DNA from 3 places in the Herminiimonas aquatilis genome. Region 3 is predicted to be linked to each of the others. Evidence: predicted binding sites of a transcription regulator. Region 3 holds the regulator's gene; each other region holds the start of a gene.
What was found. The regulator FliA, encoded in region 3, starts transcription of late flagellar genes. The targets are predictions, from matches to a motif close to CTAAAGTTTNNNNNNNNNNNGCCGNTA.
Positions count from the first base shown of each region.

Region 1: the regulator FliA is predicted to act here: its motif matches at 2,155-2,181, upstream of ACFQO0_RS16795 (YjfB family protein).
Region 2: the regulator FliA is predicted to act here: its motif matches at 2,889-2,915, upstream of flgK (flagellar hook-associated protein FlgK).

Region 1 covers NZ_JBHTCC010000007.1:10,137-15,379, reverse strand. Annotated here, with positions in the region: partial or broken gene ACFQO0_RS16815 (IS30 family transposase) at 1-88, opposite strand, end outside; gene ACFQO0_RS16810 (hypothetical protein) at 201-638, shown strand; gene ACFQO0_RS16805 (YkgJ family cysteine cluster protein) at 802-1,155, opposite strand; gene ACFQO0_RS16800 (DUF924 family protein) at 1,234-1,833, opposite strand; gene ACFQO0_RS16795 (YjfB family protein) at 1,927-2,115, opposite strand; gene cls (cardiolipin synthase) at 2,426-3,814, shown strand; gene ACFQO0_RS16785 (sensor domain-containing diguanylate cyclase) at 3,898-5,243, shown strand, end outside.
Region 2 covers NZ_JBHTCC010000001.1:125,463-130,705, forward strand. Annotated here, with positions in the region: gene flgL (flagellar hook-associated protein FlgL) at 1-908, opposite strand, end outside; gene flgK (flagellar hook-associated protein FlgK) at 921-2,858, opposite strand; gene flgJ (flagellar assembly peptidoglycan hydrolase FlgJ) at 2,974-3,897, opposite strand; gene ACFQO0_RS00640 (flagellar basal body P-ring protein FlgI) at 3,905-5,050, opposite strand; gene ACFQO0_RS00645 (flagellar basal body L-ring protein FlgH) at 5,079-5,243, opposite strand, start outside.
Region 3 covers NZ_JBHTCC010000003.1:151,062-156,304, forward strand. Annotated here, with positions in the region: gene flhA (flagellar biosynthesis protein FlhA) at 1-607, shown strand, start outside; gene flhF (flagellar biosynthesis protein FlhF) at 604-1,902, shown strand; gene ACFQO0_RS13180 (MinD/ParA family ATP-binding protein) at 1,895-2,710, shown strand; gene ACFQO0_RS13185 (RNA polymerase sigma factor FliA) at 2,714-3,445, shown strand; gene ACFQO0_RS13190 (flagellar motor protein) at 3,427-4,167, shown strand; gene motD (flagellar motor protein MotD) at 4,193-4,975, shown strand; gene ACFQO0_RS13200 (hypothetical protein) at 5,033-5,243, shown strand, end outside.

The sequences.
Region 1 (5,243 bases), on a different contig from region 3:
TCTGCTGGAGAGATTCTCCCTTCTTCCAGCGATCCCACATCAGAGCCTTCTGGCTATCGGTATAAATGATCCTTGTTCGGCGAACCATGACACACTCCCGCTATCTGCATAGCCTTTAGTGTGTTGCATCCACCGGTTGAAACCGCCGTCGAAAACAATCGTTCGTTCTAAAATAATAATGGTCTTTTCCTAATTCAATTATGCGCGCTTATCTGATTTCATTATTTGTACTGTTGTCGACACTTGTGGGCTGCAGCACGTCACAGAAAACGACAATCGGCAGCATCCAGATCGTTGCTGAAAGCGGTGCTAATCAGAATACTGCGACGGCAATCGACATCGTGTTTGTGTACGACATCACTTCTATCGGCTTGCTGCCGACTACGTCACGTGAATGGTTCAACAAGAAAACCGGTTTGATTAACGGACAGGCGACGGCCATCGAGATCATCTCGTTACAAGTCCCCCCGGCGTCGATCGTCAACGTGCCGCTGCCGAAACGGTATAACGATGCCATCGACGTCTATAGCTATTCCAATTTCATCGATACCGCTGGACAGCCTGCTGGCAATCTCACCAGCCACAAAAACATAATCATACGGCTAACAAATAACCGTGTGCTTTATTCAGGCAACTAGTGTCTTACTAGTCCGAATTTCTATCTCCCAGCTCATGGACTATTGGCCTAGCTGGCGTTATTGAAAATCCGTTTTCGGCCAAACGCTGACGTCTATCTGTTTATATTTCTCATAAAAATGAGATTGCGTTTGCAAAGATAATATCAACTAACTTTTTTCTGACTCAGACCAACACGTGACGCGTGTGACGCATGAATTCAAAAATCTGCGTCTCTATCATTGGATCGGCCAACATGTTTGGTTGCCTGCCGCGCGGACATCTCAGCGTGTTGATAGTACCGAACAATCGGCAAATCAATGGACGTTCATCGTACACCTCACAGCCGTGTTCACCAAGATGCACACAGCGCCACTCAGCGAGAGATTTTTCGCGATCGACGTTGCTTTTGACAGGCAGTCGCGCCATCTCCTCCGACGAGGCAGTCACTGGACCGCAGCAGTCGTGGCAGTCCGGGATGCATTCGAACGACGGAATTCTTCTTCGAAAAAATCGTATTTTTTGACTGTTTGCGCTCATCGTCGGCCGTGTGCCATCAGAATTGGTTGGATGCGAGGTGTCTGCTTGAGGTCGAAGGCAGACTTATCAGCGGCAGCATCAAAAAGAAGAGCCAGCTGTCTTCAGGAATGCGATTTCTTCGTCAGTGGAAGTGCGTCCCAGAATTTCATTGCGATGCGGGAAGCGCCCGAACCGGGCGATGACGTCGCGATGACGAATCGCAAACCGGGAAAAACCTTCGAAAGTGGATTTATGTATAGCAGGCACTTCGTTTGCTAGCTGCTCAAACAATTTCACTGCGCGCTCCTGATCTTGAATCGATTCAGAATGCTCCAGCGGCAGATAAGCAAACACACGTTCAATCGGTCGCAAGGATTGAACAAGGCCCTGCTCCAGCGCACGCTTGATCAATCGCAATGCAGATGCATCAAATGCAAATGACTTTGATGTGCCGCGATACATATTACGGGGAAATTGATCGGTCAGTAGAATCAGCGCAAGTAATCCGCGCGGCGTGGATTCCCACGCGCTCAACGATCCATCTGCTGCAGACAAGGTGGATTTTTCGAAGCGCTGCAAGATGATGTCATCAACCGCGACATCCTTGGACCACCAGAGCTTTTTCTTTTGTTCGGCAACCTTTGCATCATCAAGGTCAGAGCCAAACCAGAATTCAAGTATTGCGTCTGCTGTTTCCATTGTCTACCTCACTGTTTTCTTGAAGAAAAGCAGATGAGGACGCAGATTCAATATTGCAATCCCGACAAGACGATCATTAAACGTCTTTGGTGATCAAGCTTTTGTGTTGACGTTGTTACCCAGATGAGGAGGAAGCGATACGGTCGGGATAGCTTCAATCAAGGAAAGCGCCGCCGAGCTTTGTGCATCCAATGCTTTTTTGAAAACAGCTACCGAGATATCCATATCGTTGCGCTGTTGCGCCAGATTTGTCGCCAGATTCGCAATGTTAGTTACGTCCATATTCGCCTCTTTACGCCTGAAATAGCGCTTCTTATTTTATAACGGCAGATGGATGAAATACTTTAGATTCACCATGCAGAAACCCGTAGATGTAAAAATTACAGGTAGGTCTATACATAATTACATAGCGAAAAGAAAGTTTGCTTTGAAACCAACTTTTTAAAGCTTTCGCTGTCATATCGATTATCTTGGGTATGCATGTACATTCATTTTCGGAATGCAGAAAAAGAATTGCATACTGCCTCGGTTGACGGGGATTTAAATCACGTTGGTATTGATTCTGTTGAACAATCTAAAATATAAAATCATCATGCATAATCGATTTCGCGTTCAATTCTTGAAGAGCCTTCCTTTCGTGGCACTTTGTCTTTCGATGAGCGCTTGCGCTTCATTGCCCGATGTTCAATATTTAAAGACATCGCTGGAACCTCAAAATTCTGCCACGATTCAAACCGCAAACGGCTCGTTATCAAAACATAAAACTGAATCCCTGCTCGCACAAAGACTGCGGAATGCAAAGGTGGATTTGCCTGAACTCGCCGCACTGGAAGAAGCCGCGACCGGAAGTCCTTTAATCGCCGGAAACAAGCTCACATTACTGAATGACGGCCCGCAGACGATGAAGGCGATGATGGCCGCCATCAAGGATGCAAAAGACAATATCAATCTGGAAACCTATATTTTTGATCAGGAAGGACTGGGTGGAGAATTCGCCGATCTGCTGATACAAAAGCAACGCGAAGGTGTTCAGGTCAACGTCATCTACGACAGCATCGGTTCCCTCGATACACCGCCCGAATTTTTCCAGAAGTTGCGTGACTCCGGTATCAGCGTCGTCGAGTTCAACCCGGTCAATCCCTTCAAACGCATGATTTCCTGGCGCTTGAATAATCGCGATCACCGCAAGATTCTGGTCGTCGACGGCATGATCGCTTTTACTGGTGGCATCAATATTACAGATGACTATTCTTCAAGTTCGCTATTCCGTTCACGCTCCAAAAAACGCTCTAATATAGGCTGGCGCGACACCCATATCCAGGTCGAAGGTCCGGCAGTCGCATCTTTCCAGTGGCTGTTCATGGAAACATGGGTCAGTCAAAAAGTTGATGATATCGCCGCCAGGAAATACTTCCCACAACTAAAGCCTGTAGGCGACAAAATTGTGCGCGTGATCGGTAGCAAACCTGATGGCGACTATGAGATATACAAGGCGTACATCTTGGCCATGCAAGAAGCCAAGACATCCATACACATTACCAACTCTTACTTCGTGCCGGATGCACAAATGGTAGATGCACTCACGAAAGCAGCGCAACGCGGCGTCGATGTAAAGATTGTCTTCCCCGGCGTATCAGATACCGGCCTGGTAAGACATGCCGGCCGATCTTTCTATAGCCAATTGATGGCCAGCGGTGTACGTATCTTTGAATTGCAAGCATCGGTATTGCACGCAAAAACGGCCGTCATCGATGGTTACTGGTCGACAGTAGGCTCGACCAATCTGGATATGCGCAGCTTTTTGCATAACAGTGAAGTTAACCTGATTGCCATCGATCAGAATTTCGGTACGGTGATGGAAAGCGCTTTCAATGAAGACTTGAAAAACTCTGTAGAAATCACTCCTGAAAAATGGGAGCAACGTCCGGCTTCGGATCGGCTACGCGAATGGATGGCGCGTCGGCTGGAATATTGGCTCTAATAACAGCGAAAGCACGCCTGGCACGAGCAGCGTATGCGGGAAAAGCATGCCATTGATACGCTATAATCAAGGCATGTTCAATCTTGGCAATAATTTTGACTGTTTCGCCCCCCTCCTCCCGCAAAACCACTAAGAAGCTTTCCATACAAGGCGCGCTTTGCGCCTTTGTCCTCGTTGTTACCCTCGTTTTCATTTGCATACTGGCATGGAATAGCTGGAATACCCATACGGCAAAGTTGCACGAAGCGCAAACCAGCACCAGCAACATGGCGAAAGCACTCGCTCAGCACGCTGAAGATACGATAGGCGGCATCGACAATGTGCTGGTGGGATTGGTTGAAATGTGGGAACAAAATACCCGGGAGAGCACACGCCTTGATCGCCTGAATACTTACTTGCAGGATCGCGTCGCTGATCTTCCCGTATTAGACAGCCTTTCCATCTACAACGAGCAAGGCAAGTCCGTCGCAGATTCATGGGGAACCGAGTCAAAGAAGATCGATGTCAGTGATCGCGCGTATTTTATTTTTCATCGGGAACACGTAGACCGCGGTCCTTATATAGGCCCGCCCGTACACAGTCGTTACACAGGGGAATGGGTCATTACCGTGTCACGTAGAGTGGAACATGCCAATGGTAGCTTTGCCGGCGTGGCGCTGGCTGCAATCAACATCCAGAATTTTCGATCTTTTTACGAAAGTTTTGATATTGGCGAACTAGGCTCAATCGCATTACTAAATGATGGTGGCACCATGCTGGTACGTCGTCCATTCGACGACGCATTAGTCGGCACCGATATGAAAAATGGGCCAGTCTATCAATACTACGTGCGTAACGGTCCTGTAGGCACGACCGTCATCACGTCATCACTCGACAACGTGGAACGTATTTATAGTTATCGCCATCTGGATCACTACCCGCTCTTTGTTTCAGTCGCCTTTTCAAATGATGAAGTTCTCACCGACTGGCGTGAAGAAACCATCCGTTTCAGTTTGGTGAGCACGATCGTCATTGCTCTTTTATGGATACTGGGCCTGCACCTCATTCGTCAGATTGCCAAGCGCGAACACGCACAATCCGAGTTGCGCGCGGCCAGGGACGATCTGGAAAGAATCAATGGGGAACTCGCTGCCCTGGCGCTGGAGGATGGCTTGACCGGATTAGCGAATCGGCGTCGTTTCGATGCCGCACTCGATGAAGAATATGCACGTGCCATGCGTAACGAGACCCCGCTCTCGCTGATCATGCTGGATGTCGATTTTTTCAAGAAATACAATGATGAGTACGGTCACCCGCAAGGCGATGAGTGCCTGAAAAAAATAAGCAAGACCTTGAAGACGGCCTCGGCACGACCAGGCGATTTGGTTGCACGATACGGCGGTGAGGAATTCGCCATCCTGTTACCCGGCGCCGATACTGCCGGTGCCGT
Region 2 (5,243 bases), on a different contig from region 3:
GCAGATGTTGAAATCGTTGCAAGCAAATCAGTAATCACAGTGAAAACATTTTGTTTTTGGCTAGGCTTCACGCTGAAAGTGTCGCCATTGGCCGGCGCACCTTTGATGTCGAATTGCATGCCACCGAAACTGATTGCCTGTCCGCTCACATACGGTTGTGGTGTGGCTGGCGTGGCAGGTGGTGGCGTTTCTGTCACGAGATAGGTCGTAACTCCAGCCGCATCGATAGAAAATGTAACTGCATAGTCATGGCCCGTCAATTGTGTCTGATCGGTCACCGAACCAGTACTGATCAAACCTGTTCCTGTATTGCCTGCCCCAGCTGCCGTAACGAAGCGGCCATTACCGCTCATGCCTGCTTCAAAGACGGTGGAACCTGCATCACCCACCGCCATTTGACGCGCAGCACCTACCTGCAACATGCGTTGCCCCTGGTCACCGCCATAGTTAGCGCCTGTCGCAGATTGGGTATATGGCTGGACTGTTGTTTGGTAGCCGGCAAAAATATAATTACCACTGCTATCGCGTGAATTTGCCAGCGACATCAACTCGTCAAAATTGTTACGCAACTGAGTCGCATACATTTTTCTTTGCTCATCATCGAGCGCACCATTACCGGCACCAACGACTACATCCTTGACCGATTGCAGGAGCGAATTAACACTTTGCAAAATACTTTCTTCTTCAGACAAAGCGCTTTTTGCATTGGAACGATTGAGGGCAAACTGATCATTGATGGCCAGTGCCTGATCCATACCCAATGCAGCAGCAGCGGCAACAGGATCATCTGCAGGCGTCAAAATACGCATACCACTGGAAACCTGTTGCTGTGTCCTGAACAAGGCGGTCTGCAGATCGCTGATCTGGCGGGAGCCTAGTTCATACATTGTGTTTGTGCTGATACGCATGATTAATTATCCCTATCGTCCCAACGAAGCCAGAATATCAAACATATCGCTTACAGCCTGCATCACCTTCGCAGCGGCTTGATAAGCCTGTTGATACTGAATCAAATTGGCCGCTTCTTCATCCAGATTTACGCCGGATTCAGACTGTTGCGCGGTTTTCAGTTGTTGCAGCAACCCGCCTTCAGCCGCACTATTAACCTGCAGTTCACGTGTCTTGTTACCGACCAGACTAACCAACTGACTGTAAGCCGTGTTGTAGTTTGCCGTCCCGCCTTGCAAGGTATTCTTGGTCTGCAACTCACCCAGGGCCAGCATGTTGCGACTGTCACCTTGACCATTGACGTTGGCGCTGATCTTGAAGGTATCTCCATCTGCCGGCGCACCAGTCAGTTTGATTTCTGCACCGCCAAAAGAAATCGTCGAACCTGCCGTATAAGGAACCGCCGCACCCGCAGCATAAGTCGTAGGTACGCCATTGGTTGTTACGGTTACAGGCATCGTGGCTGGGAAACCAGTCAAGGTACCGCCAGCCGAGTTGTATGTCAGCGTTACAGGTGTAGATACAGTCGCAGCGGTAAAGGCCGCGTTAATCGAGCCAGCGCTGATAGCGCCCGTACCTGTATTGGTGGTGGTTGCGCCGGTTACGATAGGCGTAGCTGCCGCGATCGATGACAAATCCTTGATCAAGACATTGAAGTCGGCGGCGCCATTGACGGTTGGTCGCACGATATAGTGATCACCAGCGGCCATCGGCCCCGATGTCATCGTAAGATCTACACCATCAATCGTGGCAGTCGGAAATGTTGCGCCGGAATACATGGACGCATTATCAGAAATGCGCGTCACGCTGTAGTTGCTACCATCGTATGACACACGATAATCGCTGGTAGTCAGTGCACTGACATTGCTGATCGTCGCACCGACAACTGCAGTACCGGTGTTGTTGTAATCAGCATTGACGGCAGGTTGGGCAGAATTGAAAAAGTCGCCGCCCAAATTACCGTTTTGATCTTGCCCGAGGCGATGTTGCGCATTGAAGGTTTCTGCCATGCCCAGTGCGATACGACCCAAGGAGTTTTGGATTGGGTCCAGCGACTTGTTACGGAACTCAATCAAACCACCCAGTTTGCCACCTGTTATTGACTCTTCAGGCAGGGTAACCGTGGTCCCTTTCGAAATATAACCAACTTGCAGACGTCCCAAATCAGTCGACGATGCAACGGTGGTTAATTTATAGACGGAATTACCAACAACCAAAGGCTGGCCATTCCCGATATAGACGCTGTAACCGCTACTCTGCTTGTTAACAGTAACTTTGGCTTCCTTCGCCAATTCGCCAACCAGGTAATCGCGCTGGTCGAGCAAATCGTTAGGCGGTTGTCCATTGGCCTGTGCTTTGGAAATCGCGATATTTAATTGACTAATCTGTTCAGCATAACCGTTGATATTGGTGACGCTTGCGCTAATTTCAGTATTCACGCCTTCGCGGATTGCACGCAACTGACCGTCCATGGTCTGAAAACGTGCCGCCAGCGATTCTGCGCCCGACAACATAGCTTGACGTGACGGCGACGAGCCAGGGTTGCTGACTAAATCCTGTATGCCCTTGAAGAAATCCTGAATTACTGGTGTCAGACCAGTGGCGGAGTCGGCGATCATATTATTGATCTTGCCAATTTGAGTAGCGTAACTCTGCAGTTGGCTGGCGCTACCTTGCGCAGCGACAACTTGCTTTGAGATGAATTCGTTATAAACGCGCTGTACGGTTTCTACTGTCGTGCCGTTACCAATATAACCACCACCAAGATTTTGCCCGCCCAGCGACGTCTGAATCACCAATTGGCGACTGTAGCCCGGGGTTTTCTGGTTTGCGATATTGTGTCCGGTCGTCGCCAGACCAGCCTGGGCTGCGGCAAGTGCACTGGTCGCGATACTGAGAATATTAGGCATGGTCTATTTCTTTGAACGCTATATCGTTGTGTACGGCACATCAAGGGAAAACTTGAGCCCCTCATTCCCGCCCTTGCTACTTGCACAACTATTCAAGTTGTATGAATGATTAGGCTCAGACTGACAGATTCCGATTGATGAGGTTGGTCAATTTCTCCGCGTACTTGGGATCCGTCGCGTAGCCGGCCTTTTGCAAGCCTTGTGCAAAACCTTTTACATCAGTCGCGTTTGCCAGAACTTTTTCATAGCGTGGATTATCTCGTAGCAATTTGGCATAATCGCGGAATGAATCTGCGTAAGAGTCATAGGCGCGGAATTTTTCTACACGTTTCTGTGGCACGCCATTGACGTACTCGGTCGTAACTGCATCCACTGTTTTTCCCTTCCAGCCGCCGGTTGCCTTGATACCAAACAAGTTGTGGCTGGTGCCGCCATCTGCAGTACGGATAACATGCTTGCCCCAGCCGCTTTCCAGAGCGGCCTGGCCCAGCATGAATTTGGCAGGAATACCGGTCGTCTTGCTCGCTTCTTCCGCATGTGCAGTGAGCTTGTCCTGGAATGCCTGTACATGCTTGGGCTTGTCAGTTGCGGCGACCGCTTGGTCAGTCGGTGGCGGCGCACGCACCGCGCGCTCGGATAGCGAGCGCAGCAAGTCTGTTTTCAAACTCGAACTCAGGTCATCTGCGCCACTATTTTGGTTTGCAGCAGTTTCACTGGCCACTGCCGCATTCATTTGATTGCCTGACAGTTGTCGAATCAACACATCGGCCAAACCCACACCGCGGCTCGTCATGTTCTGACTCAGCTGTTGATCCAGCATAGAGGTGTACATTTTGGTTTGCTGATTATCGAACACGCCTTCTTGCGGCGTTGCATCGCGCATGCTCTTCATGATCATGTTCATGAACAGCGCTTCGAATTGCTTGGCCGCGACCTTAATCGATTCAGGCGAATTCTGACGCGCCGATTGTTTCAGCGCATCAAGGCCCTTGGCATCGATCGCCAGGCTATTGTTCGAATTGTCAGCAGGCGTAATCATGTGACGATTAAATAATTTCCAGTTCTGCGCGCAGCGAACCTGATGCCTTCATGGCCTGCAAAATCGCCAGCAAATCCTGTGGTGTTGCGCCTATCGAATTCAATGCCTTGACCACCTCCGCCAACGAGGCGGAATTTTTCAGCAAGATGACCTTGCCCGGATCCTTGCTGATTTCGATTTGCGATTGTTGGGCCACCACGGTTTGCCCACCGGAAAGCGGTGCCGGCTGGCTGATCACAGGCTGGGTATTGATCACCACGGACAGATTGCCGTGCGATACGGCGCAGGTATCCAGCGTCACTGCCTGATTCATGACGACTGAACCAGTGCGCGCATTCATGATCACTTTTGCACTCACTTGTGCCGGCGTGACATTGATGCTTTCCAGGGCTCCGAGAAAAGCCACCCGTGCATTGTTATCTAACGGCGCATTGACGCGAATCACACGTCCATCCTGTGCGGAAGCGGTCTGCGCGCCAAAGCGGGCATTGACTGCATCGGCAACTCGACTAGCAGTGGAAAAATCGCTTTCTTTCAACTCAAGATAAATAACATCGCCCTGCCCCAAAGCAGTGTTGACGGCCCGCTCGACGGTGGCGCCTGCGGAAATCCGGCCCACGCTCAAATGATTGATCTGTGCCTTGCTGCCATTTGCCGCAGCACCGACACCACCCACCACGACATTACCCTGCGCCATCGCGTAAATCAGACCATCTGCGCCTTTGAGCGGCGTCATCAGTAGAGTACCGCCACGTATGCTTTTTGCATTACCCATGGACGAAACGGTAATATCCAAAGTCTGACCAGGTTGTGCAAATGCAGGCAAGGAACTGGTCACCATTACGGCAGCGACATTTTTCAATTGCAAATTGGTACCTTGCGGCAGATTCACACCCATCTGCTGCAGCATGCTCACGATGCTCTGCACCGTAAATGGCGTTTGTGTCGTTTGATCGCCACTACCATCCAGGCCAACTACCAGACCGTAACCCAGCAATTGATTCTGCCGCACGCCTTGCACGCTGGTCAGATCTTTCAGGCGCTCTGCTTGCGACGTCAATGGCAACAGCAGGCACGCCGAACAGGCGATTATCTGCAGCGTTTTTTTCAAAACGGACGGTGTACTTGTTGACGTACTGATTGCGGTTTTCATGTGTATTCCTTGTTGCCTCGCGACAGGATCAGAGAGGCAGTACGCTGAGGAAGAAGCGAGCCAGCATGGATGCTACTTCGGCGCCATCCACCGTACTGTTGGTGCGATATTCGATTTTTGCATCGGCGACCTGCGTCGACGAAACGATATTGCCGGAGTTGACAGTACTTGGATCCACCACACCCGAAAAACG
Region 3 (5,243 bases):
CACGACGCACGCAGCAGAATTGCTTGGTCGCCAGGAAGTGCAGCAACTGCTCGACCATCTGACCAAGGAATCGCCAAAACTGGTGGAAGACCTGGTGCCAAAAATGATCCCGTTGTCGACGCTGCAAAAAGTTTTGCAAAACCTGCTGGTCGAAGGCGTGCACATTCGCGATATGCACACCATCATCGAAACCATGACCGAGCATGCGAGCTTTACGCAAGACGTCAACGAGCTGACCGCGCTGGTGCGTGTGGCACTCGGTCGCGCGATCGTGCAGCAGCTGTTCCCATCGACGAATGAATTGTCGGTGATGACGCTGGATAACCGACTCGAACGTCTGTTGACGCAAGCGTTGAGCGCAAGCGGTCCGGAAGGCGCGGGCATCGAACCCGGTCTGGCCGACACCATCGCTGCACAGGCGGAAGCCGCCACGCGTCAACAGGAGCAAATGGGATTAACGCCGGTACTGTTGGTGCCGGCACAGTTAAGGGCATTGCTGGCGCGCTTTCTGCGCCGTGCATTACCGCAGTTGAAAGTTCTTTCGCACGCAGAAGTGCCCGATTCAAAAACGATCAGAGTTACTAGCTTAGTTGGAGGCCAGATATGAATGTCAAAAAATTCACAGCAAGCACGTCGCGTGGTGCATGGAGTCTGGTGCGTGAAGCATTGGGCCCGGATGCCGTTATTCTCTCCAACCGTGCAGTGGAGGATGGCGTCGAGATTCTCGCGCTGGCTGGCGAAGACATGGCGGCACTGGCCGAGCCTATGGTCGAGAAAGCGATTTCCGAAACCACTCTGGCCGCGTTGTCACCCAAGCACAAACTGACGCATGCTCAGCCCGCACCGTTGGCTATTCCTGCTCCTGCAGTGGCCTCGGAATCTGTACCTGCAGCACCGGTATCGCAATCCGCATTGGGTGACATCAACACGGCCGAGTTGCATGACGTGATGAAAGAAATCCGCTCCATGCGCGGCATGCTGGAAATGCAGTTGGCTGAATTGGCATGGACCGATCAGCACAAACGCGAGCCAGCCAAATCCAGCGTCTTGCGCGAAATGCTGGCCGCCGGATTCAGCGCCAGTCTGTCGCGCTATCTGATTGAAAGAATGCCTGCTAATGCCAGCAAGGATAGCGGCATGGAATGGATCAAGACCATCCTGACGCGCAACCTGGCGACCATCGGCAATGAAAACGAAATTCTTGAAAAAGGCGGCGTGTATGCATTGGTCGGCCCTACCGGCGTAGGCAAGACCACGACTACTGCAAAACTGGCGGCGCGTTGCGTGATGCGCCACGGCCCCGGCAAACTCGCATTGATCACGACCGATGGTTATCGTATCGGCGGCTACGAGCAATTGCGCATTTACGGCAAGATCCTCGGTGTAATGGTGCATTCGGTCAAAGATGAAGCCGACCTGCGTATCGCCCTTGATGAACTCAAAGGCAAGCATACGGTATTGATTGATACCGTCGGCGTCAGCCAGCGCGATCAAATGGTGGCGGAACAGATTGCCATGTTGAGCGGTGCCGGCAGTCAGGTCAAACGCCTGTTGTGCCTGAACGCGACATCGACCGGCGAAACGCTTAATGAAGTAGCGCGTTCTTACATGGGCGATGGCCTTGCGGGTTGCATATTGACCAAATTAGATGAAGCTGCAACCATCGGCAGTGCACTAGATGTAGTCATTAGACAGAAATTGAACTTATACTACGTAGCTAATGGACAACGCGTGCCGGAAGACCTGCACGTCGCGAACCAACAGTACCTGGTGGACCGTGCATTCAAGCTCAAGCGCGAGACGGCACCATTCCAGTTCAACGATGCGGAAATACCTTTGGTAATGGCAAATACGGCAAGAGCAATGAACGACAAAAGTTTGCGTGAGGTGATTCTTGGCTAGTTTCGAATGTGATCAGGCAGAAGGTCTACGGCGCATGCTCGCCGGACCGAAGCCGCGCATTTTCACATTTTTATCCGCTACGTCGATTGCGGATAAAAGTGCAATGCTGGTCAATTTGAGCGCTTCACTTGCTTCCAGCGGCAGCGATGTCGTATTGCTGGACGCGTGCATGTCGAAGAATGGCATCACACGTCGCATGGGTGTTGAAGTACATGCGACCCTGCTTGATGTGGCGCGTCAACAGCGCGCCCTGAATCAAGTCGTGCAAGCCATGCCGCAAGGCTTTGGACTTGCATCTTTGACTAGCGGTTCGGTGCATGCTGCCTCGCGTGATGCTGACCAGTTGCGTCGTCTGTCGAACGCCTTCGGCGTACTGGCTGCACAATCCGATGTATTGGTGGTGGATGCAGAGTTGGACGAGAGTGATAATTTCACGATTCCTGGCATGGCCAGCGGCGACATCGTGATTCAGGTCGCCCCCGGCGCGGCTTCGATCAAGGAAGCCTACTCGTTGATCAAGCGCCTTAACAATCAATTGGGTCGTCGACCTTTTGGCATCCTGGTGACGGGAGCCGACGAGCGCGAGGCCGCACTTGTCTATCAAAACATGGCGCAGGTTGCCAGCCGCTATCTGGCGGTACAACTGCATTCCATAGGTTCAATTCCCTCGGACGAAAACACGACACGCGCTGCGCGTTTGGGGCGCGCCGTGATTGATGCATTTCCCATGGCCGGCGCGTCGGTTGCGTTCCGTCGGCTGGCAGAGCGTTTTGCCTTGTCCGCGCATGGCGCCAAGTTCGGGGCTTGATCGATGTACACGGCAGAAGGAAAATCGGATAGGGATCATCTGGTAAGTCAGCATGCACCGCTAGTCAAGAAACTCGCGCACCAGATGAAAGCCAAATTGCCTCCCAGCGTAGAAGTCGACGATCTGATCCAGGCAGGCATGATTGGTTTGCTGGACGCTGTCAGCCGTTACGAAGAAACACATGGTGCCCAGTTCGAAACCTATGCCGTGCAACGCATACGCGGTGCCATGCTGGATGAATTACGCAGCAGTGACTGGATGCCACGCAGCATGCGTCAGAACATGCGCAAGATCGAGGTGGCGATGAACAGTCTGCAGCAAAAGCTGGGCCGCCCACCGAATGAAAGCGAAGTTGCCAAGCAACTCAAGTTATCGCTGGCCGATTATCAGGATTTGCTGAGTGACGGCGGCGGGCATCAACTGGTGTATTACGAAGATTTTCACGATAGTGAAGATAACGAACACTTCCTTGATCGTTATTGCACCGACGAGTCGCCCGATCCTTTACAGAATTTGATGAACACCGGTTTCCGCTCGGCGGTTATCGCAGCCATCGAGGCATTGCCGGAACGAGAAAAAATTCTAATGAGTTTGTACTACGAACAGGAAATGAATCTGAAGGAAATCGGGGCCGTGATGGGTGTCACCGAATCACGCGTGTCACAATTACATAGCCAGGCCATCGCCAGGATGCGTGCAAATTTGAGGGAGAGAGCGTGGACTGGGGTAGCTTAATTGGCATAGCGCTTGCGCTTGGCGGCTTGCTCGCCGGACAACTGCTGGAAGGCGGCAAGCTCAGTTCACTGATTCAGCCGGCCGCGTTCATCATCGTGGTGGTGGGCACCATGGGTGCAGTCTTGCTGCAAAGCGGCTGGCCGACTTTTGTGCGCGGTATCAAAATGGCGAGTCGCGTGTTCGTGCCACAGGATGATGATTATCCAAGTCTGATGCGCGAGATGACGAACTGGAGCACGATAGCCCGCCGCGAAGGCCTCCTGAGCCTGGAGCGTGTTATCAAGGACGTCAAAGATCCTTTTATTGCGCATGGCTTGCGCTTGATCGTCGATGGCGTCGATCCGCACAAATTGCGTGGCGTGCTCGACTTGGAAATCGACGCATATGAAACGCGCGAACGTCTGGCTGTAAAAATCTGGGAGTCCGCAGGCGGTTATGCACCCACCATCGGTATTCTCGGTGCAGTACTGGGTTTGATCCATGTGATGGAAAATCTGTCTGATCCTAGTCGTCTAGGTAGCGGGATTGCCGTGGCCTTTGTTGCAACGATTTACGGTGTCGGGTTTGCCAATCTGGTGTTTTTGCCGATTGCCAGCAAACTCAAGGCGATCGTCGCCCGCGATGTCTTCAAGCACGAGATGCTGGCCGATGCGTTCTCCGGTATTGCTGCTGGTGATAATCCTCGCTTGATCGAAGAGCGCATGAATATCTACCTGATGTAACTTGCTTACAGTCCAGACAACGCACATGGCCCGCAAAAAACACGAAGAAGAACACGAAAACCATGAACGTTGGCTGGTGTCTTATGCCGACTTCATTACCTTGCTGTTCGCCTTCTTTGTCGTCATGTACGCCATTTCATCAGTCAACGAAGGCAAGTACCGCATTCTTTCCGACTCTCTCGGGATTGCTTTCGGCGGTGCTACACCCAAAACGCCAGCTTTGAAAGATCCCATCGAGGTCAACCGTCCGGCATTGAACAGCCGGCCGATTCTTACCCCGGCACAACGCGCCAGTGACGCCGCCGTCAAACGCGAAAAAGCACAGATGACGAATATCGCGCGCGATATTCTGAAAGCAATGGCACCGTTGATCAGTCAGGGCAAAGTGCGCGTGACACAAACTAGTCGCGGCGTCAGCGTAGAAATCAATGCCAGTTTATTGTTTGCTCCAGGTGAAGCAAAGCTGAGCCCCATATCGGAAAAAGCTTTGCGCGCAGTCGGCGAAGTATTGAACAAGGTCGACAACGATATCCAGGTCGAAGGTCACACCGATAACGTGCCTATCAGTAACGCGATGTTCCCATCCAACTGGGAATTATCTGCCGTACGTGCGAGCAGCGTTGTCAGGTTGTTCCTGGATAATGGCATGGATGAAAAACGCCTGGTCGCGGTGGGCCATGGCGCCAATCAACCGGTTGCCAGCAACGACACGGCAGAAGGGCGCTTGCGCAATCGTCGCGTGCAGCTGATGATTCTTTCCGGCTTACCTGAAGTCGTGACCGAAGTCCCTGTCTCAACAGAAAACTGAGCACGCGATTGATCGCAACGCCACGTTCACAATCATAGATTCACATTATAAAAAATCATGAGCATCATAGACAAAGCGCGATCAGATCGCAGAATCGCAGCGCTCTCCACACGCGTTCAGCAACAACTTAAAATCAAATTCAAAAAATCCGACGAACGCGGATGGCATTCAACTGTCAACGGAGATGCGGCTGTCATCGAATACACAGCCTGCCGCCACCCAAGCGCTGCCCTTGCACGTGAACTCTTGCAGCTTGAGATGCAATTGT